2 regions of the Shewanella sp. W3-18-1 genome follow, and region 2 is predicted to be linked to the other one. Evidence: riboswitches for the same ligand, from Rfam matches in the RefSeq annotation. Region 2 holds a riboswitch; the other holds the start of a gene.
The links. Region 2 has a riboswitch for lysine ahead of SPUTW3181_RS07765 (Na+/H+ antiporter NhaC family protein). Riboswitches for the same ligand answer to the same signal wherever they lie in the genome.

Region 1 (15,530 bases), 2.3 Mb from region 2:
TTCACTCATATGTAGAATAGCTAACCATTCTTTAGCGAGATCATGTTGAAGCTTAGTGGGTTTATGGTATAGGCCAATAGAATCAAAGAAACCTGAAAGTAGCACATCAAGGGCGGAGCAACTCACTCGATACTGCAAATGCAGTGCGGAAGAAACAATGCCAATCCTTTGTTTAATTTCCCAAATACTTTCACCACTTCCCCGTGGACGACCAAAAAGCGTGATATCGTTGCTATAACATTGGGGATGATCCCCTAAAATAAGCCCAAGTAAAGTACTTTTACCGCAACCATTCGGGCCACGCACTTGCCAATGTTGCCCAGCCTCAATACGCCAGTTAACTCCAGAAAAAATCAGCCCACTCACATATTCCACTTTGCCATTTTTAATTTCCACCAAGGGGGCAAAATCTTCAACCTTATGGCGCTGGCGCACCAATAATGCCAATAATTCATCGCTGCGCTGGGCCGACAAAGCATGAAGCTGGGCCATAATGGGATGGCTATGCCACTCCTTGATGGACATAGGCAAACTCAACTTATGTATGCTCTGTCCTGATTGAAGCATTTCAGTATTAAACAATGCCACATGGCTGATACATTCTGGTAACTCCTCTTGGCGAGAGGTAATGAGCAGTAGCTGACAGTTCTTGGCAACTTCATCCAACAGTTGTGACAAACTCTCCTGATGCTCACAATCTAAACCCGCATAGGGATCATCAAGGATCAGCAATTGCGGTTGCATTGCTAGGGCACGCGCTAACATTACCCGCCGAGTTTCACCGGTTGATAACTGCCGAAAACCTCGTAGGCGCAAATGTTCTAGCCCTACTTGTTGTAATAATGGGCCTAATTGCTGAGCACCCTGACAACATTCCAGCACTAACAACTCGACACTTGATCCATAATCAAGCTCATCTTTCGCTAATTCCCGCGCCAGTAATGCCTGTTGCTGTCCAAGGGAAACCCAACCAATACGCTGTGGTAGACCAGTTATAATCCCCTGATCTGGTGTAATATCCCCCGATAAGATCCGCCCAAGGAGGGAGCCTGAATAACTATCGGTCGCAAAAATTGCCCAATGCTCAGCCGTTCCTAATTGCCATGCATCAACTACCAGCACATCATTACCGTGCCCATAGCGCAATTGCTCAATCACAATACCTTTATTCAGCACAACATCAGACATCAATCTTCCTCTTTTTATGCGGTAATAAAACTCACTATGCCACCTAATGAAGCGTTTTATCACTTTGTTTTATCCACCTGAGGAAAAATAATCTCTAAACCTCAAGAGACCTCAATAAGCCCATTATAAAAAAAAGCCCTCAAATTTGAGGGCTTTGGCTTTATTAACCTTTATCAGGCTAAGTATTACTTATATGTCGCTTCGCGCTTTTTAGCTTCTTCATCCCATTTAGGCAGGATGTTTTTCTTGAAGGCTTCTTTCTCTTCAACCAGTTGTTTCATATCCATGCCTAACACGGCTTGTGCTTTCGCTTTGGTTGAAATATCAGGAACGGCCACTGGATCAGTAATACCTTTTTTACCCAGTAACTGCGCTAACTTAACACGCGCATCAGCAGCTTTATTGACTGATGTTCCTAGGATACGCAAGGCTTCATCAGGAGCGTGAGCCGCAACACCATGGGAAGCAATCGCTAGATCCCAACGCCATTGTGAATGACGGATATCAGTCAGGATAGGCTTCATTTCTTCTTCAGTTGCACCAGCTTTCCAAGCAGCTTCAGCTTCAAAATGTGCTTTAACTAATTGCTCTTCTGCTTTCAACTTCATTTCTTTGACTTTAGCTTTACGCTCATTCGTCACGCCAACCAAAAACTCTTTCGTTTGGCTATGGCAAGTTGCACAGGTTTCTTCAAAACGGTCGAATGGATTACCGACTTTATGATCGGTAAACTTCTTGCCATCAGCACTGGTGACTTTTGGCATGTGGCAGTCAACACAGCTCACATTATTCATACCATGAATACCCATTTTCCAAGTTTCATACTCTGGATGTTGGGCTTTTAACATTGGTGCTTTAGACAGTGCATGGGTCCAATCTGAGAATTGGATTGAGTCATAATAGACTTCCATTTTCTCAACAGTCACACCCATATCCCAAGGGAATTTGACAAAACCTTTTTTGTCTTCGGTTTTTTCAAAATAGTATTCAACGTGGCACTGGGCACACACCATTGATTCTTTATCTTGCTTAGAAGCCTTGCTAAAAGGTGTACCGATTGCATCTAATGCACGGTCAACATAAGGGCGAGAAATACGTAACTTTGGCGAGCCTTTATCATGGCAATCACCGCAGCCAATTGCGTTAGTCACTTCTGGGCCACCCTTAGCCCACTTACCTTTGAAATAACCGTCTTCGCCTTGCTCTTCAATCAGGCGAGGCACATCTGGACTTTTACAACTCCAACATGCCATTGGCAATGGGCCGTCTTCCGCGTCTTTAGGCGCACCTGTACGTAAGGTATTGCGTACATCGGTTACCGCATACATATGACCACGCGGAGCTTTATAATCCTTTGCAAAAGGATAACCTGCCCACAGGATAACCATATTAGGATCCTGTTCAAGCGCATCCACTAACTCTTCACTTTTAGCGGTATCATGCCAGCTATTGTATTGATTTTTAAATTTATCTTTATAAACCTCATTGCGAGGTTCAGTTTTATCGCTCGCCATTGCGCCCGCCGCCATGAAGCTGGCGGCAACCAGTGCACTTAGTGCAAAGGACTTACCTGTCATCTTCTTCATCATCTCATCTCCGTGTTACATTATTGTTGTGAATCACGACATCTCCGTTACCAAAGTTAGTAGCTTAATGCCGCTAAAAATATACCTCTTAGGAGGTATCTGCGGCGAAGTTTGCGCCAGATCAAAATGTAATAGTGTTGTTGTTCACACTTTTATGTTTTTGTTAAGGTATTACATTATTTTCTAATGTAAAAACACAACTAAAGAGCCATCAAAACGTGGCCTTCAACTGGATAGCCAACCTATGAAACGAGGCAGTCTCACCTCTAAGATTTTAGGATTAATGTTAGTCCTTATTCTGCTTTCTAGCAGTTTAGCCATCTTTGCCATCATTAATCTGTCCTATAGTTTAGGCGATGCTAAAGCAATTAACGCATCAGGATCCCTGCGGATGCAAAGTTATCGACTCATGTTTTATGCCAATTCAGGTAGCCAAGCCGCCCAGAAAAAAATTATCGAATTTGAAAATACCTTGCATTCCGAAGCCTTACAGCCATCGACAGGTTGGCTAAGCCCACAAAAAATCGCAGACCAATACCAACTTGTGATCGACAAGTGGCTCGTCATGAAATATTACATTGAGCAGGAAAATTCCCGTGACTATGCTGCAGCACTCAAGGACTTTGTCGATACGATAGATTTACTCGTACTGGAAATGGAACACCATGCCGCCTTTAAATTGAGGTTATTGGCAGCCAGCCAAATTTTTGGTCTAGGGCTGATGCTCTTTATTGCTTTTATTGCCGTGCGGTTCACCAAACGTAAGGTAGTAGTGCCATTGCAAAAATTGATGGAGTCCGCCAACACCATTTCTAAAGGTAATTTTGAAATTGAAATGCCAGAAACCGAATATATCGAGCTCACCGCGTTGACCAATGCGCTACAAAAAACAGCAAAGGAATTAGCTACGTTATATGGAAACTTAGAGTCACAGGTTGCAGAAAAAACCTTAGCATTGACGAGGGCAAATAATGAGCTGGCCTTTTTATATGATAATTTACTCACCCTAAATGCCAATAAACTCGATTATAAAGCCCTTAGAGAAGCACTAAATCAGCTTAAAGGTTATGAATCCCTTGATTATCTACGACTGATAATTCAATACCCAGATCAAGAGGTGGAAATCGTTGAGGCAAATGGGGGCTGGCCGACAGAACCAAAGGAAAGCACTCGTTTTCCGATGCAGTTTGAGCAAGTTGATTTAGGTTATTTAGAACTGATTTCCGCACAAACACCTAATATTGCATTGTTTAACAACTTTGCCATTATGTTGACTCGCTCAATTGTGATTCACAATGCCACAGAGCAAAGACAACAGTTAGCGTTAATGGAAGAACGCGGGGTGATCGCGCGCGAATTACATGACTCCCTTGGTCAAGTGTTATCTTTTTTGAAGATACAAATCAGCTTGTTGCGTAAAAATCTTGCCTATAGTTGCCGTAGTCCAGCGGTAGAAAATCAGCTAAACGAGATTAACGAAGGTGTGAGTACGGCTTACGTGCAGCTTCGAGAATTGTTATCAACCTTCAGGCTTACCATTAAAGAACCTAATTTGAAAAGTGCAATGGAAGCCATGCTGGATCAGCTTAGAGCTAAAACCGATATAAAAATCAGTTTAGATTACAAACTCTCCCCCCAATGGCTTGAGGCAAAACAGCATATCCATATATTACAAATCACCCGAGAAGCAACGCTTAATGCCATAAAACATTCAAAGGCAACCCTGATACATATACGTTGCTATAAGGATGATAACGCTATGGTCAATATCAGTGTCTGCGATAATGGCGTGGGTATTGAGCATTTAAAAGAGCGAGATCAACATTTTGGTATAGGGATTATGCACGAGCGAGCGAGTAAACTCGCGGGTATGGTGGTGTTTAGCAGCAATGATAAACTCATTGTCCCTAATCATATTGAACCAACCGAAAATCAAATACAAAATGGCACACTTACTACTGTGACCGATGGTGAACTCGGTATTCCCCAAGGAACGAAAGTCACTCTTATTTTTCCTTCTCAACTGGAGCCTACACATGGGTAAACCCTATTCTATCTTGGTCGTTGATGACCATCCGCTTTTACGTAAAGGTATCTGCCAATTGATCACTTCAGATCCTGATTTCAGTCTTTTTGGCGAAGCAGGTGGCGGATTAGATGCGTTAAGTGCAGTCGCGACGGATGAGCCAGATATCATACTCCTTGATTTGAATATGAAAGGCATGACAGGACTCGATACACTCAACGCCATGCGCCAGGAAGGTGTTACTTCACGCATCGTTATTCTCACTGTTTCCGACGCAAAACAAGATGTGATTAGATTACTTCGCGCAGGTGCAGACGGCTATTTACTCAAGGATACCGAACCGGATTTACTGCTCGAAAAACTCAAAAATGCCATGCTCGGCCATAGGGTGATCAGTGAGGAAATTGAAGAATATCTCTATGAGCTTAAAAATGTTGCCGATGAGCAAGAATGGATCTCAAGTCTTACACCAAGGGAGTTACAAATCCTGCAACAATTGGCGGAAGGCTTAAGCAATCGTATGATTTCAGAACATTTACATATCAGTGAAGGCACAGTAAAAGTTCACGTTAAAAATTTACTGCGTAAAGCGAATGCCAAATCACGAACCGAAATGGCAGTAAGGTATTTAAATAACTAAAACAGCAGAGTAAATAACAAAGGCAATCAACAGATTGCCTTTGTTATACTAGCCAAAAGAATACACATTCATATGGCATCAGTGATGCTTAAATGCCCTTTTGCACAAATTCTTGCCAGCTTAACAGTGCTTGTTCAAAATCCTCTAAACCGCAATAGGCTTCAGATTCAGCATCATAGAGTGACATCGCATCTTCTAATTCATACTCCTCATCAAATCCCAATACATTGGCGTACACTCTGGCTTGCTCTCGATCTATTTCTAAGGTTAAGTCACTGCCAATAAGCTGCCATGATTCGCGTTTACCCGCGAGGATCTCTGTAACGCTGTCTAACACTTGCTGAATTTTGGCTAACTCTGGCCCTAATTCTTCAGAAAACCACTGCCCAAGCACTTCATGATCCATGCTAAAGGTGGCTAAAAAAGTGCCCGTTAAACTGTTACGCCGAAATTCATATTCCATTTTAGGTTCTCTTTGCACTAACTCACTTAAGGCTAATTTTAACTTAACATGGGACAAGTTGCTTGAGTAACAGCGTAGCTGCCTTGAACTTATTCAAATATCCCTTGATTAGCATTGCGAGCGACAGACTTCATTTTTAGAACAAAATCAGTTAGCTTGAATAAATGATTGAGAAAGTAATTGGAAAACATATGCATGATGGATTTATCTATAGTTTAGTGCTTAGCGGCGCCCAAGCAGGCTCAAGCTTAAGCCCTGAACAACTTGATGCTTGGGATCCAAAGGATGGCCTACTCTGGCTACATCTGCGTTATCGCCACAAGAAGGCGCGTCATTGGGTCATCAATAGTGGCCTCAATAAAGTTGAAACCGATGCGCTACTCGCACAGGATACCCGACCAAGAGCCGTACTGGCTGGAGAGGGAGTACTGTTAGCACTGCGTGGCGTAAACTTAAACCCCAATTCAGCCCCAGAGGATATGGTTGCCATACGCATCTACGCCGATAAGCAAAGGATTATTTCAACCTGCGACCGTGAATTACAATCGGTAAAAGATGTGGCAGAACTTATCAAAGAAGGTGTAGGGCCGACGACTACGGGGGATTTTATTGTCGCAATCTGTGAGAGACTCACCAATCGAAAGGTCGAGTTTATCGATAAATTAGAAGAACAACTTTCTGAATTAGAAGAACAAGTCGTTTCAGGCAATGTGAAGGATCTGCGTACCGATATCGCCGAGTTACGCCGTCAAACGGTCGCAATTCGCCGCTATTTAGCGCCGCAAAGAGAAGCATTCACTAAAATGCTCTCCGATCAATTTACCCTACTTAACGATCCAGAACGGCTTAAACTAAGGGAAATCAACGATAAACTAATCCGTACCATTGAAGATCTCGATGCCCTGCGCGATAGGGCCAATGTGACTCAAGAAGAACTGCTCAGTCAGCAATCAGAACAACTCAATAAACGCTTATATTTCCTATCATTAGTATCGGCAATCTTCTTACCGCTAGGCTTTTTAACGGGTTTGTTGGGAGTCAATATTGGCGGTATTCCTGGGGCAGAAGACACTTGGGCCTTTGCCACTTTCTGCGGCATATTGGTATCCCTTGTTGCTCTGCAAATGGCACTTTTTTACCGATTTAAATGGCTATAATCATCGCAAAATAAAAACGCCAATCCCTTTAGATTGGCGTTTTTATGTTTGCAAAATCACTTTAAGCCTTGGCTACAGATCAAGCAGCTTCGAATAAATTTTCATGTAATGCTTTTACCACCTGAGCCGCTTCCGATTCTGCCACTAACACGCATAAATTATGTGGACTCGCACCTTGGCAGATCATGCGCACATTGTGGGGTTCTAGCACTTCAAACACACGGCGACAAATGCCCGGCGTGGTCGCAATACGGTTACCAATAATTGCCACTAAAGCTAAACCGTCTTCAACACGCACTCGGCAATGTTGTGATAATTCTTGCAGCAGTGCCTCACTCAACAAGCCTTGACCACTCGAGTCTGAGCCCGTTTTATCGAGGGTTAGTGATACGTTCACTTCCGAAGTGGTAATTAAGTCCACACTGATCTTATGCCTTGCCAGCGTAGCAAATGTTTCTGCCAAAAAGCCTTGGGCATGTAGCATTTGCAAGCTGTGAAGATTTAACAGCGTTTGGTCGCGGCGCAGTGCCACAGCGCGGAACACTGGCGCATCTTCCACTTGATGACGGATCCAAGTCCCGCCTTTCTCGGGTTCTTTACTCGAGCCAACAAATACTTGAATTTGCTGACGAACGGCTGGAAGAATAGTGGCAGGATGTAATACTTTGGCGCCAAAGGTCGCCATTTCAGCGGCTTCATTAAAACTGATCTCGGCAATAGGATGGGCATTTGGCGCAAGGCGTGGATCGGTCGTATAAATGCCTGCGACATCGGTCCAAATCTCCACCGCCGATGCACGCAGAGCCTCGGCTAACAATGCCGCGGAATAATCGCTACCACCGCGGCCAAGCGTTGTTGTTTGCCCCGCTTCATCGGCGCCGATAAAACCTTGGGTCACAATGACTTGCTCTACAAGTAGCGGTTGTAAATAGTCGTGCGATAGGGTTGCAATCTGTTCAACCTGAGGTTCGGCACGGCCAAAGTGGCTATCAGTACGCAGTACTTTACGTACATCAAAAGCACTGGAGTTTGCCCCTTTTTCACGCAATACCGCTGAAAATAAGGCAGAAGAACATTGCTCTCCCAGCGATAGCAACTCATCTATGGTCGCTTTGCTGCGAACGGAAACTAAAGCTTCACTGAGTAGCGCCATCCGACTCAATAATTTATCTAATGCGGCGGCCACATCGTTAGGGCGACCGAGTTTATCTAAGATAGCATATTGAATTTGGGCAATTTGTTTTAATCGTTGTAGACGCGCATCATCGGTTATCGATTCTTGCGTTAATTCAACCAATAAATTCGTCACACCGCTCGAGGCACTGACCACAACTAAACGGCAATCAGGATTTGCTAACACTATATCGGCACAGCGGTTCATCGCACCATAGTCAGCAACGGAAGTTCCACCAAATTTTGCGACAACAAGGGACATTAGCTCACCTCCGCAAAATAAGCAGAGTAAACAGCAAAAGATTGAATAAGATATTGATTAACTAACATGATCACACTCCGAACTAACGACGTTCGAAGAGCCTGGTGCTCAATGATAACGCACCCCAATAGAAGGGAAACAGCAATCGTCACCAGAAGCTCTCCACCAATTACAGGTGACAATCGTCAGGATTCAGCCTGAACGACCGACATAAACACGCAGCAACCATATCTATGCCTCGGCGTTAATCTCCCTCATCTGTCATCGTTGGAGTTTGTGCTCCTCAGACCGACTACCTAGTTAACGCTCCTCTTCTGTTCCTTTCCACGGAAAGGGACGAAAAAAGTAGCAATAAACCCCTAATGAAGTCAATGCTAATTTCATATCAAATAAACAAATTAACTGAGAGTAAGTGTGAGATTAAGTGTTCAAATCAGGCAGCTCATACACTAATTGCACATAATCACTAAATTTACCTAAACAAACTTCATCGTATCCCGCTAATGTGCAAGGCACTAAACTCACACAACCCTGCTCAACCATGTAAATGGCATATTGATTAAATTTCTTGCCTAATTGCAGTGCCATGGTTCTATCGATAAACACAGCCCAGCTTTTTTCCATATAGGATAAGTCAGGAGCGGCACCGACTAATGCCCTATAAGGACTGCTAAGTGATTCAATATCGAGGAGAAGTTGTCTATCGAGTAAGCGGTTCTTGCTGGGAGAAAAACGTTTTGAAGCAGGATTATGGGCGGTAATTACGGCAAAGGGAAAATCACAGGATAATGCTTGAGTCAGCAAAAATAATGGTGTTTGGTAACACTGCCACAGGTCTTGAGTCGTATTGTCCATTGGTAGTCTAGTCGAAAAATGAACCCGAGTTAGTGTAGCAGAGTGATTGTAAAATCCAAAGAGGCGTGAACTGGCTCACAAGAATTAAAAATACATTAGTTATACTAATCAATAAGTAAAGTAAATATCATGGTAAATATCGCCCTTAGCTTGAAATTTGTTAACATTTCATTTGTTAACAAATGCCTAAAACGAGTACAATGACATCACTGGCCTAGTTGAACAACGGCTTAAGATTGCCTAGTGTTTAATACTGTTTGTTATGTTGTTCTTTGGGGATAACAACGTCGGCTAGACATCTGTGTAAAATGTGTTCTACATTTGATTTATCATTTAAACATTTAAAAAAACAATAGTTAAGGAACTATTTCTAACTATTGCTTATCGAAGTTGATACTTGTTACGTTTTATCGTATTACACTTTAAACGTGCACTTTATATACATCCTGATATGTCGCAGTGAAGATCTTTCCTTTAGAAGCACAGCAGTTCAAGGAAGTATCAACATTTTTATGAATATAAGAGCCCGATGTAAGAGGCACTTATGGTTAGAATAGAATTGATTAAAATTTAGGTAAATAACATGCAAAATCCGCACATTCTGATCGTTGAAGATGAAGCCGTTACCCGTAACACGCTGAGAAGTATTTTCGAGGCAGAAGGGTATGTGGTAACTGAGGCCAATGATGGCGCAGAAATGCATAAGGCTATGCAAGAAAACAAAATTAACTTGGTGGTGATGGACATTAACCTACCAGGTAAAAATGGTCTGTTGTTGGCACGTGAACTGCGTGAAATCAACAACATCGGCCTAATCTTCCTGACAGGTCGTGATAACGAAGTCGACAAAATCCTTGGACTTGAAATTGGCGCGGATGATTATATTACCAAGCCGTTCAACCCACGTGAATTGACGATTCGTGCTCGTAACCTTCTGACTCGTGTTAATAGCGCTGGCAATGAAGTCGAAGAAAAGAGCTCTGTCGAATACTACCGTTTCAACGATTGGAGCTTAGAGATCAACAGCCGTTCTCTCGTAAGCCCACAGGGTGAATCTTACAAACTGCCACGTAGCGAATTCCGCGCTATGCTGCACTTTGTTGAAAACCCAGGCAAAATCTTAACTCGTGCTGATCTGCTGATGAAGATGACTGGCCGTGAGTTAAAGCCACATGACCGTACTGTTGACGTGACTATCCGTCGTATCCGTAAGCATTTCGAAAGCTTGCCAGATACGCCAGAAATCATCGCAACCATTCACGGTGAAGGCTATCGTTTTTGCGGTAATTTAGAAGACTAATCTGCGACTTACCGTTTAAACGCCATAAAAACCAGATCATAGGATCTGGTTTTTTTATGCATGCTACTTTCCGCTTTTTAACTGTCTATCGAGGAAATCCGCCAGCGAGCGATATAAGTGATTACGCACTTTTTCGCCACGCATTGAGTGTTTAGATCCCGGATAATCGATCATCTGAAATAATTTACCTTCATCCTGCAATGCCTTATAGACGCGAGTGCTGTTTTCAAACAAGACGTTATCATCAGCCATGCCGTGGTACATCAAGAGTCCCGATTGATAGTTTTTCACATAGGGGAATACGCTACTGGCTTCATAACCCGTTTCATTATTCTCAGGATGATCTAAGTAACGCTCAGTGTAATGGGTATCATATAAGCGCCAATCGGTGACAGGAGCCCCCGAAATCGCGGCTTTAAAGTAATCCGGCGCCTTAAATAGACTCATCAAGGCCATATAACCGCCGTAACTGTGGCCGTAAATTGCCACATTATCGGCATCGACAAAGGGCAGACTCCGTAAATAGTCCACTCCCACTTTTTGATCCTTGACTTCAGCTTCGCCCAAATGACGGTAAATCACTTGCTCGAACTTGGTGCCTCTGTGGGCGCTGCCGCGGTTATCCAGTTGAAATACCACATAACCTTGCTGAACTAAGTACTGGGTAAAGTAATCCTGCTCACTCCAGCTATTGGTCACCAATTGCGCATGTGGGCCACCATAAACCCGCACAACCACGGGATACTTTTTACCCGCATCGAAGGGAACCGGTTTAAATAGGCGTGTTTGCAAGATTTGGCCATCTTCGGCTTTAAGCTCTTTAAACTCAGGCAGTTGCCAAAGTCCCACATAGTCATATAAAGGATGACCCGCTTTGACTTGGTTTTGCTCAACCCACGCTAAATGTTGGCCCTTGTCACCGTGTAAACTAATCTGCGGTGGCTGAGATAAGCTATTGAAATAATCGAGATACACGCTTTGATTGTCGGCAAATACAGGATCATGCATACCCGCCGCTGTACTCACTCGTTCAATCTTGCCGCCCGCTAACGGCACGCGATACAGTTGTTTCTCGATTGGCGTATCTTTACGGCCAGTGAAATACACCCAACCTGCGGTTTCATCGACATATTCCAGCTTATCGACAGCCCACTCACCTTTAGTCAATTGCGCCTTAAGTTTGCCTTTTAAGTCAAAAAGGTACAGATGATTAAAGCCATCGCGCTCCGAGGCCCAAATAAAAGCCGATTGCTGCTTTAAAAAGTGCAAGTCATTGTTAAGATTAACCCATGCATCGCTTCGCTCTTTGACTAGCGTTTTCGGCTTGGTCAGCGCATCTAATGCCACTAACTGCAAATCAAGCTTATGTTGATCGCGGCTCTGCCACTGAAACGATAAATGTCTACTGTCGGGCAACCAATTAACCCGCGGCAGGTAAATGTCTTTGCTCTTATCATCATTTAAGGTCACCCAATTGATAGCCTTATCTTTTAGCGTGACCACACCTAATGCAATGTCGACGTTGTTTTTGCCCGCATAAGGATAGCGCTGTTCGGTAAGTTTAATGCCATCGGCATAAATTTCATTACGAGTGACTAACTCAACGCCAGATTCATCTATTCGCGTAAAAGCGATAGCCGATTCATCGGGTGCCCACCAGTAGCCCGTCATGCGATCCATTTCTTCTTGAGCCACAAATTCTGCCATGGCATTTTTAATCGCCCCACCACCGTCTGTGGTCATGGCCTCAAGCTTTTTAGTTGCAAGATCGAGCACATACAAATTTTGATCCCGCACAAAAGATACAAAATTGCCCTTAGGTGATAAGCGGGCATCGGTAGCAAAACCTTCACCAATCGAAAGTTGACTCACACGATTATCGACCAAGGAGAAGTAATACAAATTGCCCGAGGCAGGGATCAATAGCGCCTTGCTATCGTCAGCCCAGAAATATTCCATAATGCCTTCGCCATAAATACGTTGGCGCTCGCGGCGTGCCTTTTCTTCATCGGATAACTCATTGCTCGCCAGCTTATCGGCGCTCAGCAACAGGCTAGATTTTCCTGTTTTAACATCCATTTGCCACAGATCGTAAAAGTTTTGGTTATCCTTACGGCCTGCAAGATAAGTCACGCGTTGACCATCGGGAGATAATTTTAAACCTCGGGGACTGGTGCCCGCTAATGCGGGCGAAGCATTCATCCGCTCAATGGTGAGGGGCAGTTTGCCGCCTTCGAGGGCATAACTCGGCGATATTGAAACCATAACCATTTGACTCGCTATTAATAGGGATGAGGCGCCCAATTTCACGGCGCGCAGGGAGGAAGCTAACCCATTTTTAGTCATTATTATTCCTTGGAAGCATATTCGCCTGAAGACGGCGATTAAAAAACTGCCGCCATTGTGCCAGAGGCAAAGCCTAAATAAAAAGCGCGGGCAATATACAGATACAAATTAACTGGCGAACAAAACCCCCACAACTCAGCCAAATCATCAAGATGATAAACACAGTTTCGCATTAACAGATAACCGCAACGCTCTAAATTCATTAAAACCCACAGTAACATCGCTGAAATTGTCGACTAACTGAGTTATCATTCGCGGCAAATAACCAAATTGACCTCATTGTTGAACCCCTAAAGGACCTAACATGCAGACTCTTGCCCAGCACTTAACCTCACAGGCAGTGAACGACTCTCTCTCGCAACTGATTTTGACCTTAGCCGACACCTCAAAAGCCATCAGCCATGCCGTACGCCACGGTGCGCTTGCAGGCGTGTTAGGTGCGACCGAGCAAGAAAACGTCCAAGGTGAAACTCAGAAAAAACTGGATATCATCACCAACGATATGCTTAAAGATGCGCTCAAAGCCGACGGAACAGTGCGCGGCTTAGCATCAGAAGAAGAAGATCATGTGGTGGAAGTGAGCACCAATGGTCAATATCTGGTGTGTTTCGATCCCTTAGATGGCTCATCGAACATCGATATCAACTCGCTAGTCGGCACGATTTTCTCTATCCTGCCCGCCTCTGCTGGCGAGTTAACTGAAACTAGCTTTTTACAATCTGGCCGCAATCAGTTAGCCGCAGGTTATGTGCTCTACGGCCCATCGACCATGCTCGCGCTCACCACAGGCCAAGGCGTGCAACTCTTTACTTTGCACCCAGAAACCAATGAGTTTTTACTGACGAATGCCGCCATGAGCATTAGCGCAGACACCCAAGAGTTCGCCATTAACATGTCAAACCAGCGTTTTTGGGAAGCGCCAATGCAGACCTATATCGCCGATTTACTGCTCGGTAAAATTGGCCCGCGTGAAAAATCCTTCAACATGCGCTGGATTGCGGCCATGGTCGGCGATGTACACCGCGTGTTATCCCGTGGCGGTATTTTCACTTACCCAACCGATAATAAAGATCCGAAAAAACCGTACAAACTGCGCTTGATGTACGAAGCCAACCCAATGGCATTCTTAGTCGAACAAGCTGGCGGTAAAGCCTCTACGGGTTATGAAACCATTTTGGATATTCAGCCAACACACATTCACCAACGTGTTGCGGTTATCCTAGGCAGCGCCAACGAAGTTGACGCTTGTTTGAGCTACCATGGTTTAGACTACAGCGAAGAACCTGGTTTAGACTAAGCCGAATCGCTTACATTCTGATTTTTATGATAAAAGCCACTGATTATAGTGGCTTTTTTGTTGTCGCTGAATGCAACATTCATTTTTAAATGCGGCCTTATGGCCGAGAAAGTTTAACGTCGTGGGGCTTCACCCCACACCCGACCAAGGAGGACTGCTCGTCCTATCCTCCTTGGATGCTCCAAGACGCCCCAACGGAGTTGAAAACCCCTTGTGCTCATTGCCAAATTTGCTACCGCTTCCGAAGCATGCATCCCTGCACCTGCGAAAGCTAGCTTGCCATCCATGGCAAGACTCACGCAATTTGTCTATTCGCCCTGCAGCAACTCCGAGGGGAGGGTGAACACCTGTCGCTACTGTATGGGCTGTAAATTCAGAAAGAATTGTGCCTGTCCGATCTTTCATCGTAACCGTCTAGCGAACCACACCTCGCATCATTAATCTGCCTATTTGAAAATACCTGCTCAATGATAAATTTGGAGCAGGTGATGAAAACATACAGAACAACTACTCAGTGGCAGATGCTACTTCAACAACGCGGCTCGTTTAGTGGCACTAATGTTGAATTCTGCCAACATCATAATGTCTCGATTACCACTTATTATAAACAACGTGCTTTACAGGCTGAGAACCAGCAAAAAATAACCTTACCAACGCGCGCTACATCATCACGCTTTATTCAACTAAAACAAACCACCACTGACGTCTGCGAGCACACTCATCAAAATACACTGCAGTTTGATACCCGCACCGGCCAACTCACCCTACCTGCAGATTTAGCAACGACCGATATCGTTGCCATTATTAAAGGGCTAATGGCATGAAGATGTTTGTTGATGTGCCCACCGTTTATGTATGTGCCGATGTGGTCGATTTTCGAAAATCGATTAATGGGTTAGCCGCCTTAGTGGAAGCAGAGCTTGAACTCCCAGTGCTCAGTGGTGCGCTATTTGTCTTTTGTAATAAAGGCCGTGACAAACTCAAATTGCTTTATTGGGATAATACCGGCTTTGCGCTGTGGTATAAGCGATTAGATAAGCATAAGTTCAAATGGCCCAAACTCATGTCACCCACCATGACATTAACCGAGCAACAATTACACTGGTTATTGTCGGGTTATGATGTCATTGGCCACAGTAAAATTGATATAGCAGGTAAGCAATTACTTTAATATTTGCGATCGATTGATGATCATCAAAGGATGTTCATTTAGCACTGGAAACCCGCTGGTGACGCC
Region 2 (16,033 bases):
AAATGCCTGAGGGGTGTCGCCTATCTTGGCATAAATACTGGCATAGGGATTCGATTTCACTTGTTCAGACGTGAGCTTAACGTCATCCTCGCCGAGGAATGCTAATTTGATGGTATCGTTGAGGGCGCTAATTCGTTGACTACAACCCGTTATGCCCATCAATACGGTGGAAATGGTTAGTAGTCGCACTAGGTTTTTATTTATACGCATCCGAGTTGCTTATTCTCAATAGTAATAAATATCAAATGTAGAGAGATGTGAGAGTGATTTCAAGAAATGGAATTATTTCTACTCTTCTCTGGGTGAACAAAAAAAACAACCGCCGATAGGCGGTTGTTTTTAATTATCCAAGATGGATTAGTTAGCACCAGAATTTGAAGTCGTTGTAGTTCCAGTGCTGGTGATTGGGTTACCATCAGAGCCGTTAGAGGCTACAACAACACCCGCAACAACTGCACCCGCAGCGATTGCACCCGCAGCAAGACCACCAACAGCACCACCAGTGGTTGCGCCACCAGTTGCAGTACCGGTTTCAGTTTCCGCAGCGTTAACAGATACAGAAGCGAACATAGTTAAAGCTGTAACAAGTGCTAATGAAGTTTTTTTCATCGTGATTCCCTTTTAGAAAAAATTAACCTAATTTTTAGCTAATCTAGTACGGCATGATAGGTGATTCAAGTGCAATATTCAATGTTAAATTTATTTAAGCATTCCAACTTTTGACTGATATTTAGTCTTGTGCTTAAGAAATACTCCTTATTTTTTAATGTGTTTTGGAGATTGTGATACGAATTAAGATAGACCTAATGAATGCTTTTTCCTTATATCATTTTCAATGTACATATACAAAGTCCTAGCCGTGTATGCTGCAATGTCAACGTTTTTAGTATGAGATTTTCAGACTCTCGAGCTGAGGTTAGGCACAAGTAGCTGTGGATTGTTATTTATTCGATCTTCGTTTCTATAACAACATTATTTGTTTCCAAAACTTTAAAATTGCATAAATTCTCTAAGGATCAAGTGCTCGGACTTGCTTTTTAGCGATATGCATTGCTTTAATAAATTATTAAAACAATTAATTGGGCCTGTACATTGCCAACATCTACAGCATTAGTTCTCGGCGGCGGTGGTGCTCGAGCCGCCTATCAAGTAGGCGTGTTAAAGGCACTCGTTCAGCTTTATCCACGCAACCATGGTATTCCCTTTAAAATCATTTGCGGAACATCCGCTGGAGCCATTAATGGTACTGCGATTGCGACCCATGCATCTTGCTTTCACCTTGGAGTGAGAAAACTGGAATGGGTCTGGCGCCATTTTGAAACTCGAAAAGTTTATCGTGCCTCTATTTTTGGGGTATTGAGCCATTTAGCAAAAATGGCACTTAAGGGAATGCAGGATGATAAAGTGAATACGGATGCGGGTAGTTTGCTTGATAATGATCCCTTAAGAAAACTGCTTAACGAACTTATCGATTTCAAACGGATTGACCGTAATATACGCAGTGGCTCACTGACTGCGCTTAGTGTGGATACATCCTGTTATAACAATTCCCGTTCAGTGACGTTCTTTCAAGCCTCTCGGGATATTGATAATTGGACAAGAGCAAGACGTAGTGGTCAACGTATGATGCTCAATACTGAGCATTTATTAGCGAGTTCAGCGATTCCTATGGTGTTTCCATCCATTAAGCTCAATCAGGCTTATTATGGTGATGGTTCGGTTCACCAACTTGCACCATTATCAAGTCCTATCCACTTAGGTGCCAAAAAACTATTAGTGATTAACTTAGATAGCCCGCATAAGCACTTTCCGATGGAATTGGAATACCACCCAAAAACAGCCACTATTGCAGGTCATCTACTTGATACTATCTTTTCAGATACCCTTAATAGCGATCTTGAAAGATTAGAGCGGATCAATAATACCTTGGCGCAGATCCCCGAGGAAAGCCGTAAAAAACTGACGTTACAGCCTATAAAAACCTTAGTTATCAAACCGAGTGAAGACTTAAGTAAGCTTGCCGCGCGGTTTTATGATGATATGCCTTGGGCAATAAGGGTTTTACTTGGTTTTACCGGCATTAATCGCCAGTCAGATTCGAGTATTGTGTCTTACTTATTGTTTGAAAAATCCTATACCAGTGCGTTAATCGATTTAGGGTATAAAGATGCAATGGAGCAAATGAATGAGCTTAAAGCCTTTTTTGATTTAAACTAGACCTATGAGCCGAGTTTGCCCTATTTTAGCCAATGATGATGTATTGATATTCACGATCGTTAAAATGGACTTTTCAATGGCAATAAAAAACGCACTTAATCTTAAGTGCGTTTTTTCATGCTTATCTGAGTAACATTAAGCGTTAGCTTTTAACCGCATTTTTCAGGAAATCAACAAGTTGATCGAACGGAATATCTTGTTTCTCACCTGTGCGGCGGTTTTTGTATTCAAATACGCCCGCATCGATATTGCGATCGCCAATCACCACAGTGTGTGGGATACCAATCAGTTCCATATCGGCGAACATCACGCCTGGACGCTCTTTACGATCATCCAATAACACTTCGATACCCGCTGCGCTTAAGTCTTTGTATAACTGCTCGGCGATATCGGTGACGCGGTGTGACTTGTGCATATTCATAGGTAAAATGCCCACACTGAACGGCGCAATCGCTTCTGGCCATACAATGCCGCGGTCATCAAAGTTTTGCTCAATCGCAGCGGCTACAATACGGCTCACGCCAACACCGTAGCAACCCATCAGCAATACCTGAGATTTACCGTTTTCATCAAGAACCGTGGCATTCATTGATTTAGAGTAGTTAGTGCCGAGTTGGAAGATATGGCCGACTTCAATACCGCGTGCCATCGCATAAGTCCCTAAACCATCAGGTGTGGGTTCACCTTCAACCACGTTACGGATATCGGCCGCTTGGGCTAGTGGCAGATCGCGCTCCCAGTTGATACCAAAGTAGTGTTTATCATCCACGTTGGCACCGGCTGCAAAATCGCTCATCACGCTGACGCTATGGTCGATAATGATTGGCATATTCAGACCAACAGGGCCAAGTGAACCTGGACCTGCGCCAATGGCGTCACGGATCAGCGCTTCTGGCGCCATTTCCAATGGTGATGCGACTAAGTCTAACTTGTCAGCTTTGACTTCGTTGAGTTCATGGTCACCACGAACGATTAACGCCACTAGCGGAGCGGCTTCGGTCGCACCTTTAACGATTAAGGTTTTGACTGTTTTAGTGATATCCAAATCAAACTGCTCAACTAATTCCGCAATAGTCTTTGCATTTGGGGTATCGACTAAACGCAATGCTTCAGTGGCTGCGCCGCGTGGTTCAGTTGGCATAGGTGATTCGGCTTTCTCAATGTTAGCTGCGTAATCGCTGCCCGTTGAGTAAGCAATTAAATCTTCACCGCTTTGTGCTAGAACATGGAACTCGTGTGACATACTGCCACCGATAGAACCCGTATCGGCTAATACTGGGCGGAAAGCTAAGCCCATACGCGATAGAATGTTGCTATAGGCTGTGTACATGGCCTCATAGGTTTCATTCATGGTATCGACGTCAAGATGGAAAGAATAAGCATCTTTCATCAAGAATTCCCGTGAGCGCATCATGCCAAAACGTGGGCGAACTTCATCACGGAATTTGGTTTGAATTTGGTAAAGGTTCAGCGGTAATTGCTTGTATGAGCTGACTTCTTTACGAATGAGATCGGTGATCACTTCTTCATGGGTTGGCCCCAGTACGAAGTCGCGATTGTGACGATCTTTAAAGCGCAGTAGCTCTGGACCAAATTTGTCCCAACGACCCGTTTCTACCCACAAATCAGCCGGTTGTACCATCGGCATTAGAATTTCAATCGCTCCGGCTTTGTTCATTTCTTCACGAACAATCGCTTCGACTTTTCGTAGTACACGTAAGCCCGTGGGGAGATAGCTGTAAAGGCCAGACGCATTACGACGGATCATGCCCGCACGTAACATTAATTGATGACTAATGACCTCTGCATTGGCAGGAGTTTCTTTTTGTGTTGATAGCAGGTACTTGCTGACGCGCATTACCGATGTCCAAATTTGAGTTGAATGGGCGCCATTTTATCACCTGCTTTGGTGATGTCACCTAGGGATTTAGGTTAAATTCAGTTAGCTGGCAGATAAATGGCATTTTTTGATGCTGGATAACGGATAACGGATAACGGATAACGGATAACGGATAACGGATAACGGATAACGGAGGAAGAGCGCTGCTAGTATCAAGATTCTCGTTTCTGCTTACTTATCCCGCCTATCGCCAATCACGCGTGCAGGATTGCCAGCGACAATAGCCCAGTTGGGCACATTTTTAGTCACGATGCTGCCCATTCCGACCACGGCGTGATCGCCAATGGTCACACCATCGACTATCCCAGCCTGCGCGCCAATCCACACATCTTTGCCTATAACAATGCCTTTGGAGTTGGCGGCTTGTTGATATATAGGTGTATCTGGTGCCATGCCGTGGTTAAAGGCATAGATGGTGACATTGTTGGCAATGCGAGTTTGGTCACCAATCTGAATTCCCACTCGACCACCATCGAAGGAGCAGCCATGATTAATCGCGACTTCATTCCCTAAAGTGATAGGCCCATGTAAAAAACACTCGGCGGCAATCATGCAGCGATCGCCGATATTGATGTCGCGATTTGGTTCGGCAAATAACTGTGCCTCGGGGGCAATAAAACAGTTATCACCTATGGTGACTGTTTCGAGGGCACAAAGAGCCGCTTGTACTTGATCCTGCCAAGGCTTTGCCCAGACTAAGTGTTTTTCTTTTAATGAAAAATACAGCCAAGGCATCCAAGACAGGCGCTTTTTATGTTGGCTTTGATAATCAGGTTTTGATGTAGGCGTTGGCGCAGACATTTAGCCACATTTCCCCGGTTTGAGTTCGAGCACTTGAATGTATTCCCGTTCATTGTCATCGACCGCCATCTGCCAGAAGATATCTAAATCATATAAAGCGACTTGGTATAACTTAGGATCATCCTTGGCTTTTTTATATGCTGGGCGAGGATCTTGCCCCAATACGCCGCGGATAAGTATCGCTAAATCAGTATAAGCGTCCTGTTTGCCATAGGTATCAATCTGGGTCGTTGCGAGAACGGAAAACACTACGCTAATCAGTTTAGGCGCTTCTTGGGCGATACCGCCCACAGCATTCATAATCGAATCTGAGAAGGGAATATAGGGCTTAATATCAATTATCGGCGTGCCATCGACAAGATCCATACCCGAAATTTCAAGGCACACTTTGCCCTTACGCTGCACAACCCCGTGGAGTTTAACAACCGACTGACCAATGCCATTAGGCCTAAAAGTGGAGCGGGTGGCAAACACGCCGAGTTTTTCATTACCACCTAAACGGGGTGGCCGAACTGTGGTTTTCCAGCCTTGGGCGAGATTTTCATGGAAGCAAAACAACAACCAAAGGTGGGAATATTGCTCTATGCCACGCACAGCATCGAGATGATTCACATGAGGTTCGAGTTCGACATAGCCGCGAGCTTCAACGAGTCCGGGTTGTCTTGGAATACCAAACTTTTGTTTATAAGGTGTACGGCATGTCGCTATGGCGACAATTTGGTTGGTAAATGTCATGCAGAAAATTACCTAAAAGGGAAATATAACAACCGCTTAAATTTGTGATTAAATGCCTATTGTTAAGGATTAATCATCAAGCGGTTGATATGGGCAATCTCAGATCGTTACAAGCTGTACGTTTAACACCCGTAAGTCCTACTCGGTTGTGGCAGTCTTAATCGCTTGGCCTACGCATAGTGCGCGGCTAATACAACCTTGAGCAGCTTCTTCAAATATGACACATTGCTTGATGATAATACCGTTCGCGCCTTTATCCGCCGCACTTCGGCGAGCTTGGGTTCTGGCATCGGCTAGGGATGCTGGCACGGCATTAATATCGGCTTGGCAAGATTCACCTTGCACTAAACCTTTTAATTCATAATGGCCTTTAGGCAGGGTATCACCTTCGTAGAGAGTGACATCGGATGCCTTGAAATAGTCATTAATCGCCTCTGTATCTAAATTACTGTTAAAACGGTAATCGCTTGCACAGGCACTGAGCAGTAACACTAATGCACTTGAGAGGATGATTTTCATGGTTTGACCTGAGGTTGAGGAAAAATGGCGCAGCCCAATGGACTGCGCGATACGATATTATTTATCTGAGCAAATTCTACCGCTTAAGGTACTTTTGATAAAGCTGCTGATGACGATTATTCAAATCTATCTGCCGACCGTCAATCCACATTGCCTCGATCTTGTTGGTCATAGGGTCGAGAATATCTCCCGCTGAAAGTACCACACTGCCTCGGTATCCCACAGCGATAGCCCCTAAATCCGCTATACCTAATAGCTTTGCGGCATCTAAGGTGATGGATTTAAGCGCTTGATCAGGTGTTAAACCATAGGCCGCACTGTAACCTGCTGCATAGGGGAGATTTCGGCTATTCCAATCCGATGAGAACCCGAGAGCGAAGGGGATATCCGCATCAGTGAGCAAAGATGGAATGCTAAAGGGTAAATCGACGGGTTCATCTTTACGTTTAGGCAAGCTGAAGGTGTGTGGGTAAATCACTCCTGCTTTAATTTCCTTCAGGCTTGAGGCTAAACGCCATGCATCATATCCACCGACAATCACCAGCTTGAATTGGTATTTTTTAGTCAGGGCAATGATTTGTTCAATTTGTTCTGCGCTATCAGCATGGGCAAAGAGTGTGGCTTTGCCTTGATATAGCGGCAACATCGCCTGCCAGCGTAGGTTATAAGTTGTAGCAGTCTTATCTTTCTTATCTTTACTTATAGCTTGCTCACTTAAGAAGTAACGGTAGCCATCTTCAAAGGCGATATTGAGTTGAGCAATCGCCTGTTGATTTTTCTCTATGGCCTTAATTTTTTCCTTATCATCTTCTGGCATACGTTTAATTTGCGGCCAATAGACATGGAATTGTGCTGTACTGGGGATGAGCGCATCTTCAATCGTCCAAGCGTCGAGGTTGACAACGACTGATTGCCCCGCTAAACCCTCACCACTCGGGACGATTTGGGCATGTGTAATGCCGTTGTAGCGAATTGTTGGGAGCAGTTCTGAGTCTGGATTATAAGCGCTGGCGGCACTGATATGTGGATTGATATTTCCCACTTCAGCTTTATCTACCGTTGGGCGACTCATATCTATTTCTACTAAACCCAGGCTTGTATCGAGGGCAATCAGGCCGGGATATAAGTGTTTTCCGCTAGCATCGATAATATGAGTGTCGTTAATTTCTGCTGTTGTAGGCGTTGAGTTTAACTGTGTTCCTACGGCGGTAATTTTGCCGTTTTCAATTAAAACGTCAGTATTACTCAGTACACCTTGGCTAACTGTGTGCACAGTGGCATTTTTTATCAGCACGTTACGCACTTGCTTAGGAGCGGGGACTATATCGTTAGCAATGATTGGCATTGCCACCATTAAGCTTGCAAGCAGGAGTGTCGTTGGTAAATATTGCATTAGTGTGCTCCCTGATGATTGTGGCCCCATGCCTGATAGTGGGTATCGCAGTGCCATTGTGGCTCGTTTAACGGTGTGATTTTTTCACCTGCTTTCGCTGTATCATCACTGTTGAGAATTTTTTGGATAAGTGCGGCGCGCTCTTTCACCACAGTTTGCTGGGCAAGTTGATCTTGGTCGCGGTCAAAATAGCGCTTACCCTCCACCCATGCATGGGTTACTTTCGCGTAAATGGATAGAGGTTCAGCGTTCCACAGGACGACATCAGCCATTTTCCCAGGGGTAAGCGAGCCTACAAATTCATCGACTCTCAATTGCTTAGCCGGATTGATGGTGACCATGTTCCAAGCATCCTCTTTTGACATATCACAATACATCATTGATTTGGCGGCTTCTTGGTTAAGCCTGCGCTGCATTTCATAATCATCGGAGTTAATGCTGGTGGTCACGCCCTTGTTTAACATCAGACAAGCATTTTGGGGAATGGCATCATACACTTCGAATTTATACGCCCACCAATCGGCAAAGGTGGATGCGCCAGCACCGTGAGCCGCTAGCTCACTCGCTACTTTGTAACCTTCGAGCACATGGGTAAAGGTTTGTACCTTAAAGCGATAAGCCTCGGCTAAACGTAGAAACATCAGAATTTCAGATTGTACATAGGAGTGAATATGCACATCGCGTTGCTGTTTTAATACCTCGGCTACCGCTTGAAGACGGTAACTTGGACGTGGGGCAATGGTGTTTTTCTTATCGCTTGAACGCAGCTCGTTATAGGCTTTTAAGGCTTTCTCATAGGTAAGGGCGGCATCGAAAGTTTCTTCGAATAATGCTTTAACGCCCATACGCGTTTGCGGAAAACGCTGCACAAACTTTTCTCCCCAGTTGCTTTGTTTAACATTTTCACCTAAAGCAAACTTGATACTGGCTGGCGCATTAGCGAACTTAAGTTGTTCGGCTGGCTCGCCCCATTTCATTTTGATCAGTTGCGATTGGCCGCCAATAGGGTTAGCACTGCCATGGAGGAGTTGTGCGCTGGTGACGCCGCCCGCTAAAGCGCGGTAGATTGAGATATCTTCGGGATTAATGATATCGCCAATGCGCACTTCTGAAGTCACGGCATCGGTGCCTTCGTTAGTGCCGCCATTAATAGCGATATGGGAATGCTCATCGATAATACCTGCCGTAAGGTGTTTACCCGTAGCATCGAGCACTTGATAGCCTGAAGGTGTGCTTAGCTGTTGGCCCACTTTTTCGATACGACCATTGGCCATCAAGAGATCAGCATGTTCGAGAATGCCTTGCTTATCCGATGTCCACAGGGTGGCATTCTTGATATGTAGTTTCTCCACCTTAGGTGCTTCACTCAGTCCGTAAGCGACGTTAGGGAAGGTGAGGTGACTCACTAGGCTCGTGCTGGCTTCATTCTTGGGAGCTCGATTGCTTGCTTGGTCTGTACTTTTGAGCTTTGCAGTTTGAGTCATAGCGATACCGGTAACATTTGTAGTGCGACTTTTTGCATCGACCATACGACCTTGAATGCCGTCATCGGCCATCCACAGCGTAAAGCGGCTAAGGCCGTTAATGCCTGCGGCGCTCAAATCGGCAGTAAAGCTCAATCTCCCGTTATCATCTAACTTAAGTTGAGTGAGTGAGATACTTTGTTCGCCACTGCTTAAGCTGCCTTGGATGTTGGGTTTATCACTTTTACTTTCATCATGTAGCGATAAATCTAGCGTGAGGTTATTGAGGCTTAATTGGTAATCCCCCAGTAATCGTGCTTGGGGAAGTGAGCGCAGACTTTGCTCCTGACCTTGCAACCAAACACTGTAGATCTGGCCATCCTTAAAAATATTACCTTTTGTCACAACAAAGTCAGCCATATAACCGGGAGCGAGTTTACCCGTTAACTCGGCAGTGCCTATCATTTCGGCAGCTTGAGTTGTAAGTGCTGCGAGGGCTTTTTCTTCGGTTAATCCTTGGGCGATGGCTTGACGTAGGCGAGGCCAGAATGCATCGCTTTTAATCCCATATTGGGTGAATGCGAAGGGCAATTCAGCTTTAGCAACAACATTGGGGTTTGTTGATGCCCGTTCCCAGTGCCTTAATTCTGCAAGGGATACTTCGCGTTCTGCATCATCTGTTGTCACTTCTGGGGCTTGAGGATAGTTTAAGGGGAGAATTAGAGGATAATTTAACGCCTTCAATTCATTGATCCGCGCATATTCCTGGCCATTTCCCAGTAAGTAACCAGAGAGGTTATGCTCTTTAAGTAAATTAGCGGCACGTAATAAATCATTAAGATTTTTGGTTTCAAAGACGATGGGTTTCTCAGCTAACTTATCGAGCCGTTCAAAGGCAATATTAAATTCGATTTGACTATTTGTTGTGCCATTTGCTGATTTGTTTTTATTTTGGTTATACCAGTTGGCATCGGCAAACGTTTGCCTAATGAGCGCAATACTGCCCATTAATGAACTGGGATAATCTTGTTCTGAACTGCCTTTATCAAATGCCATAAAAGGTTGGCTGCGGGCGCGGTAAATGACTTCGTTAGCCGTTTTGTCCGCTAAAGAAAGACTGACACCTGTACCGCGAAAAATACCATCGAGTTTGCTTGTTTGTACGCTAGTAAAACCATTATTAATCCAGTCTTTAGCGCGTTCTTTATTTGGATAAACATAATTAACCCATTCTTTTTCAGAATGAATGGCGCCATTTTCGGCATTACCACCGATACGTTTAATATCATAAACAGGGCGTGTCAGTCCCAGTTTTGGATATTCAAATTCAATACCATAGTCGGTAAAGGGATCGATAAATCCGGGATAAATGGTGTAACCCGTTAGATCAATTTGTAAAGCTGCTGCGGGGATCTCTCCCTGCTCAATTACCGCTTTAATTCTATTGTTTTCAATTAATAGCGTTGCATTGCTGAGTCGTTTATCTGGGGAAATAATTAATTCTGCGTGGGTCAATGCTGTTAACTTATTTACAGGCGTTACAGGGTTGGGCGCAGCGAATATTGTTTGGGATACTAAGCTGCTTATCATGCAGGAGCTTAGTATTAACTTATTGTTTATCTGCATTTTTATTAATTTTTTAGAGGGTGGTGATAAAGAGTAACTTAAAGCGATTGTAAATACTAAGGTTGAATTGTAACGTAATTTTAGTGATTACTTAGATAAGGTAGAACGTGTTTCTTACCACATTCGAGATATAAAAAAGCTCGCTAAACAGCGAGCTTTTTATGTTACTCAGCAGTACTAACGAGGATAGTCCTTTTTACTGCGAGTTTGTATGGATTAGATTAAGAAATCATCCATAGAACGGCCTTTGTTGACTTCGTTCTTAAATACGGTTGGCATGCGGCCTTGGCCTGTCCACTGGATCATTTCACCGTCAACTTCAATTTGATATTTCGCTGGGCGAGGTGGACGCTTTTTGCTTGGAGCTTTAACTGCTACACCGCCGAGATCATCAATGGATAAGCCTACCGCTTCCATTTGTTGACGGATTTCTTCAATCTTAGCATTACGAGCAGCAATCATTTGCTGTTCTTCTTCAGCCATTGATTCACGCTCAGATAAAATTTTATCTAGCTTTGAGGCTAAATCTCGTAGTTCTTCAATGCTGAGATCTTTTACTGCAGCTTTAAAACGACGTCCGTGAGTTAATATTTCTAAAAAATCGCTCATATCTATTTTCGTCCCACTTTAATTTTTAATACAGGATAATGGTGAACAACCTCTAAATGATAGAAACTAATATAGCTCGAATCAAATAAAATTATGCAATAAATCGAAATTAAATATTATTTAAATTTTGAACTTTTCGATATATCGCTAATAGCTGTTCAAAAAAGTGGCCAGTAACACAGCATCAAAAAATGCAAACAGTCGTTTGAGTTAGATTGACGTTAACGTTAACAGCACGTAAAGTTGCTCTATCCTGCATTGGTTATTGCCAATGTTTTGTCCATGTACATGAAAGTGTAGGAAGGAAACCCTATGAAAGTATTGGTGCCTGTTAAGCGTGTAGTTGATGCCAATGTGAAGGTCAGGGTAAAAGCTGACAACACAAGCGTTGATACCGCAAACCTAAAAATGGCGTTGAACCCTTTTTGTGAGATCGCAGTCGAAGAAGCGGTTCGGTTAAAAGAATCGGGTAGTGCTACCGAAGTGGTTGTTGTCAGTATTGGTAATAAAGCCGTACAAGAACAGCTACGTACTGCATTAGCACTCGGTGCAGACAGAGCCATTCATATCGATACTGAAGATGATTTAGTGCCCCTTTCAATTGCTAAGCTACTTAAAGCTGTACAGGAAAGAGAGCAAGCGGAATTAGTGATTTTTGGCAAACAGTCCATTGATGGTGATAATAATCAAACTGGCCAAATGTTTGCCGCGTTAATGGATATGCCACAGGCGACCTTTGCTTCAGAAATCAAATTAGAAGCGAATACAGTACAAGTCACCCGCGAGATTGATGGTGGTATGCAGACGCTGAATTTACCCTTACCCGCAGTGGTTACCGCCGATTTAAGATTGAATGAACCTCGTTATGCTTCTTTACCCAATATCATGAAGGCTAAACGTAAGCCATTGGATGTGATGACGGTCGCAGATTTAGGCGTGACGTTAAAAAATCACCAAACCGTAGTAAAGGTCACGCCTCCTGCAGAACGCAAAGCGGGCATTATGGTAGCGTCGGTAGCTGAGCTAGTTGAAAAGTTAAAAAATGAAGCGAAGGTGATCTAAATGGCCATTTTAGTATTAGCTGAACATGATAATGCGGCGTTGAAACTCGATACGGCTAAGGTTGTTAACGCGGCACGGGCAATAGGTGATGAAGTCCATGTACTTGTCGTGGGCCATCAATGTGGTGCGGTAGTGCAAGCTGCACAGGCGCTACAAGGTGTAAGCCAAGTGTTAGTGGCCGATGCCAGCGCCTATGAAGCGCATTTAGCGGAAAATGTAGCCAAGCTGCTAGTGGATTTATCCCCTCAATATGGTCATATTCTGTCTGCCGCATCGAGTATGGGCAAAGACACTCTGCCACGAGTTGCAGCGCTTTTAGATGTTGCACAAATTTCTGAAGTGATTGCTGTGGTGAGTGCTGATACGTTTGTGCGCCCTGTTTATGCAGGTAGTGCTTTAGCTACAGTACAGAGCCATGATGCGATTAAAGTCATGACAGTCCGCGCTAGTGCATTTGATGCTGTGCCAGAAGGGAATAGCGCTGTTGTGACTCCGCTCGATAAAGTATTTGAAGCAAAGACGCAATTTGTTTCTCAATCACTTACGGTGTCAGCGCGTCCCGAACTAGGTAATGCTGGCATTATTGTGTCAGGTGGTCGTGGCATGGGCAGTGGTGAAAACTTCGGCATGCTAGAGCAATTAGCGGACAAACTGGGCGCCGCAGTGGGAGCCTCGCGAGCAGCGGTTGATGCGGGTTTTGTGCCTAATGATTTGCAAGTGGGTCAGACGGGTAAAATTGTCGCTCCCAATCTCTATATTGCTGTCGGTATTTCGGGGGCAATCCAGCATTTAGCGGGGATGAAAGACGCTAAAGTCATCGTTGCTATCAATAAAGATCCTGAAGCACCGATATTCCAAGTCGCCGATTATGGCCTCGAAGCGGATTTGTTTGAGGCTGTTCCGGAGTTGATTGCAAGTCTAAGTTGATTTTATCTGTGACATCGGTCACAGTAAGCGGCTTTGCGGTAGCATCTGCTTAGCCGCTTATGTTTTTATGTGCCTCACGCCCGTGAATGGGCGTTCTTAGAAGTAGAGGCGCGCCAAATATCAGTAGTGATCAGTAGGGTGATTCCGATGATCGATTACGAAAGGATTTGGTGCCGAAGTGGTTTGATTTATCACAATCAACTGCTGGGGTTGTACCGAATAGGTGCAGCACTGCCATAGTATTTTCTAATACGGATATTGGAAATAGTTACTATGGAGCGCTACTGATAGGACAGGTGATCTTGGGTATCTATTGCCTTTTCCCACCAGTTCAGTCGCCCTCCATTCGTATTTTTGACGAAGAAATAATCAATGACTGTTATGAGTTATGCCGATTCGGCACTTTCTTTGCTGCCGCCTGCGGTAGCGATTGTATTGGCGATTTTTACTCGCCGAGTTCTACTTTCCCTTGGATTAGGAATTGTCATTGGAGCGTTATTGCTTAACCAATACTCGCCTGTTGCCAGTGGAGCCTTTTTGTTCAGTAGTGTAAAAGGTCTTTTTTGGGCTGATGACGCTGCTAATACGTGGAATTTATATATTCTTGGTTTTTTAATCGTTTTAGGAATGATCACCGCATTAATTACTGTTAGTGGTAGTGCCCGCGCATTCGCCGATTGGGCTCGTTTGCATATTCGTAATAAGCGTGATGCAAAACTACTCACCATGTTTTTAGGTTGTGTTGTTTTTATTGACGATTATTTCAATAGCTTAGTTGTGGGTTCTGTCGCAAAACCCGTCACAGATCGCTATTATATTTCTCGCGCTAAGTTAGCGTATTTATTGGATTCAACGGCGGCGCCCGTTTGTGTTATTTCACCAGTATCTAGCTGGGGAGCTTATATTATTGCCTTAATTGGCGGTATTTTAACGGCTCATGGTTTTGCAGACTCTGGACATTTGAGCGTATTTGTCCAAATGATACCAATGAACTTCTACGCTATCTTCTCTTTGTTATTATTACTTTGTGTTGCGTTTATGGGGCTCGATATTGGGCCAATGCGTGAACATGAGTTAAATGCCCAACGGGGGAATTTATACGATGAAACAAAAGGATTACCCCCCGGAGCGAACGCGGATTTACCCGAGGCTGAAACGGGTAAAATTTTAGGCTTATTCCTGCCGATCACTGTGCTGGTAATTGCAACCTTATATTTTATGATTAGCAGCGGTGCTCAAGTGCTCGCCGCTGAAGGCATTGAGTTTAGTCTTATTTCAGCTTTTGAAAAAACCGATGTGAGCTCATCATTATTTTTGGGTTCCCTGTTCGGGTTAGCCGTGGCTTTAGTGGTTAACGTGGTACAAGGAGTCGAAAAGTCGATGATTGTAAAAGGTGTAGTGCAGGGCGCACGTTCTATGCTACCCGCGATTTATATTTTGTTATTTGCATGGACAATTGCAGGGATTATTGGCCAACTCGAAACCGGTAAGTTTATGGCGAGTTTAGCGACGGGTAATATTCCTTTTGCTTTCTTACCTGCGCTTATGTTTATTCTGGCGGGATTAACTGCGTTTTCTACGGGCACGAGTTGGGGAACTTTTGGTATTATGTTGCCGATTGCAGCCGATATGGCGATGGGCAGCCATACTGGGATGATGTTACCTATGTTGGCCTCTGTTTTAGCGGGTGCGGTATTTGGCGATCATTGTTCACCTATCTCAGATACCACAATTTTGTCGTCAACTGGCGCGAGTTGTCACCATATAGACCATGTAGTCACTCAGTTACCCTATGCCTTGATAGTAGCGTTTATCAGCTTGGTGGGTTATTTGGTACTCGGGTTTACAGAGTCGGTCAGTGCAGGTTTAGTGACCTGTAGTGTGTTGTTGGTGATGAGTGTTATTTGGCTGAGAATAAAGTCAACAGGTGCAGTGAAATAGGACTAAGTGTGTTTGGATATAAAAATCAGCCAGCAATTGCTGGCTGATTTTTTATGGATCTGACGTTCGTTTTATTTATTGGCGCTATTTAAACCACGCCGGTTAAGTAAACCCTCAGTAGTGGGCTCTTGACCTCGGAAGTTTTTATAGGCCTCCATTGGTGGCACACTGTTACCCACTTCACGGATCGTTTTACGATACTTCATGCCAATCTCTCGATTGAGTCCGCCTTGAGTTTGTACATAGGCGAAGGCATCTGCTGCTAAAATTTCACTCCACATATAAGCATAATAACTTGCCGAGTAACCGCCGGGGAAAGCGTGGGCAAAATAGGTTGACTTATAGCGTGGTGGCACGGCGCTAATGTTTAAGCCGTGTTTTTTAAGCGCATTAGCTTCAAAGGTGGCGACATCTTGCAGCGGCGTGTCAGGGCTTAATGAATGCCACTCCATATCCACTAATGCGGCAGCCATATATTCTAAGGTATCAAAACCTTGGTTAAAGCTGCCTGATTTCAGTAACTTTTGCAGTAGTTCATCAGGGATGGGCTTACCGGTTTCATAGTGTTTAGCATAGTTAGCTAACACTTTAGGATGGGCTGCCCAATCTTCTTCAAATGTGGATGGGAATTCCACAAAATCACGGGAAACTGAGGTGCCAGCGAGGCTTGGATAAGTTACCTTTGAGAACATGCCATGGGTACCGTGACCCATTTCATGGAACATGGTTGTGACTTCGTTATAGCTAACGAAGGTTGGCTCGCCCTCCGGTGCCTTTTTAATGTTCATCACATTGACGACAACAGGTTTCGTGCCTTCTAAGAAAGATTGACCCACAAAT

Region 1: it holds a riboswitch for lysine, as region 2 does, so the genes downstream of both, lysC (lysine-sensitive aspartokinase 3) here and SPUTW3181_RS07765 (Na+/H+ antiporter NhaC family protein) in region 2, are expected to answer to the same signal.

Annotation. Positions count from the first base shown of each region.
Region 1 is NC_008750.1:3,966,805-3,982,334, forward strand. It holds gene SPUTW3181_RS18085 (ATP-binding cassette domain-containing protein) at 1-1,188, opposite strand, end outside; gene nrfA (ammonia-forming nitrite reductase cytochrome c552 subunit) at 1,374-2,777, opposite strand; gene narQ (nitrate/nitrite two-component system sensor histidine kinase NarQ) at 3,019-4,818, shown strand; gene SPUTW3181_RS18100 (response regulator) at 4,811-5,440, shown strand; gene SPUTW3181_RS18105 (YacL family protein) at 5,529-5,903, opposite strand; gene SPUTW3181_RS18110 (zinc transporter ZntB) at 6,095-7,060, shown strand; gene lysC (lysine-sensitive aspartokinase 3) at 7,140-8,495, opposite strand; lysine riboswitch at 8,643-8,817, opposite strand; gene SPUTW3181_RS18120 (DUF3293 domain-containing protein) at 8,916-9,350, opposite strand; gene arcA (two-component system response regulator ArcA) at 9,934-10,650, shown strand; gene SPUTW3181_RS18130 (S9 family peptidase) at 10,714-12,996, opposite strand; gene SPUTW3181_RS18140 (class 1 fructose-bisphosphatase) at 13,301-14,293, shown strand; gene SPUTW3181_RS18145 (hypothetical protein) at 14,782-15,117, shown strand; gene tnpB (IS66 family insertion sequence element accessory protein TnpB) at 15,114-15,464, shown strand.
Region 2 is NC_008750.1:1,679,208-1,695,240, forward strand. It holds gene SPUTW3181_RS07705 (YjbF family lipoprotein) at 1-210, opposite strand, end outside; gene SPUTW3181_RS07710 (hypothetical protein) at 358-609, opposite strand; gene SPUTW3181_RS07715 (patatin-like phospholipase family protein) at 1,093-2,217, shown strand; gene SPUTW3181_RS07720 (proline--tRNA ligase) at 2,360-4,075, opposite strand; gene SPUTW3181_RS07725 (acyltransferase) at 4,289-4,918, opposite strand; gene tsaA (tRNA (N6-threonylcarbamoyladenosine(37)-N6)-methyltransferase TrmO) at 4,919-5,653, opposite strand; gene rcsF (Rcs stress response system protein RcsF) at 5,792-6,172, opposite strand; gene SPUTW3181_RS07740 (amidohydrolase family protein) at 6,249-7,565, opposite strand; gene SPUTW3181_RS07745 (amidohydrolase family protein) at 7,565-10,654, opposite strand; gene SPUTW3181_RS07750 (H-NS family nucleoid-associated regulatory protein) at 10,871-11,263, opposite strand; gene SPUTW3181_RS07755 (electron transfer flavoprotein subunit beta/FixA family protein) at 11,576-12,325, shown strand; gene SPUTW3181_RS07760 (electron transfer flavoprotein subunit alpha/FixB family protein) at 12,326-13,252, shown strand; lysine riboswitch at 13,348-13,544, shown strand; gene SPUTW3181_RS07765 (Na+/H+ antiporter NhaC family protein) at 13,625-15,193, shown strand; gene SPUTW3181_RS07770 (M3 family metallopeptidase) at 15,265-16,033, opposite strand, start outside.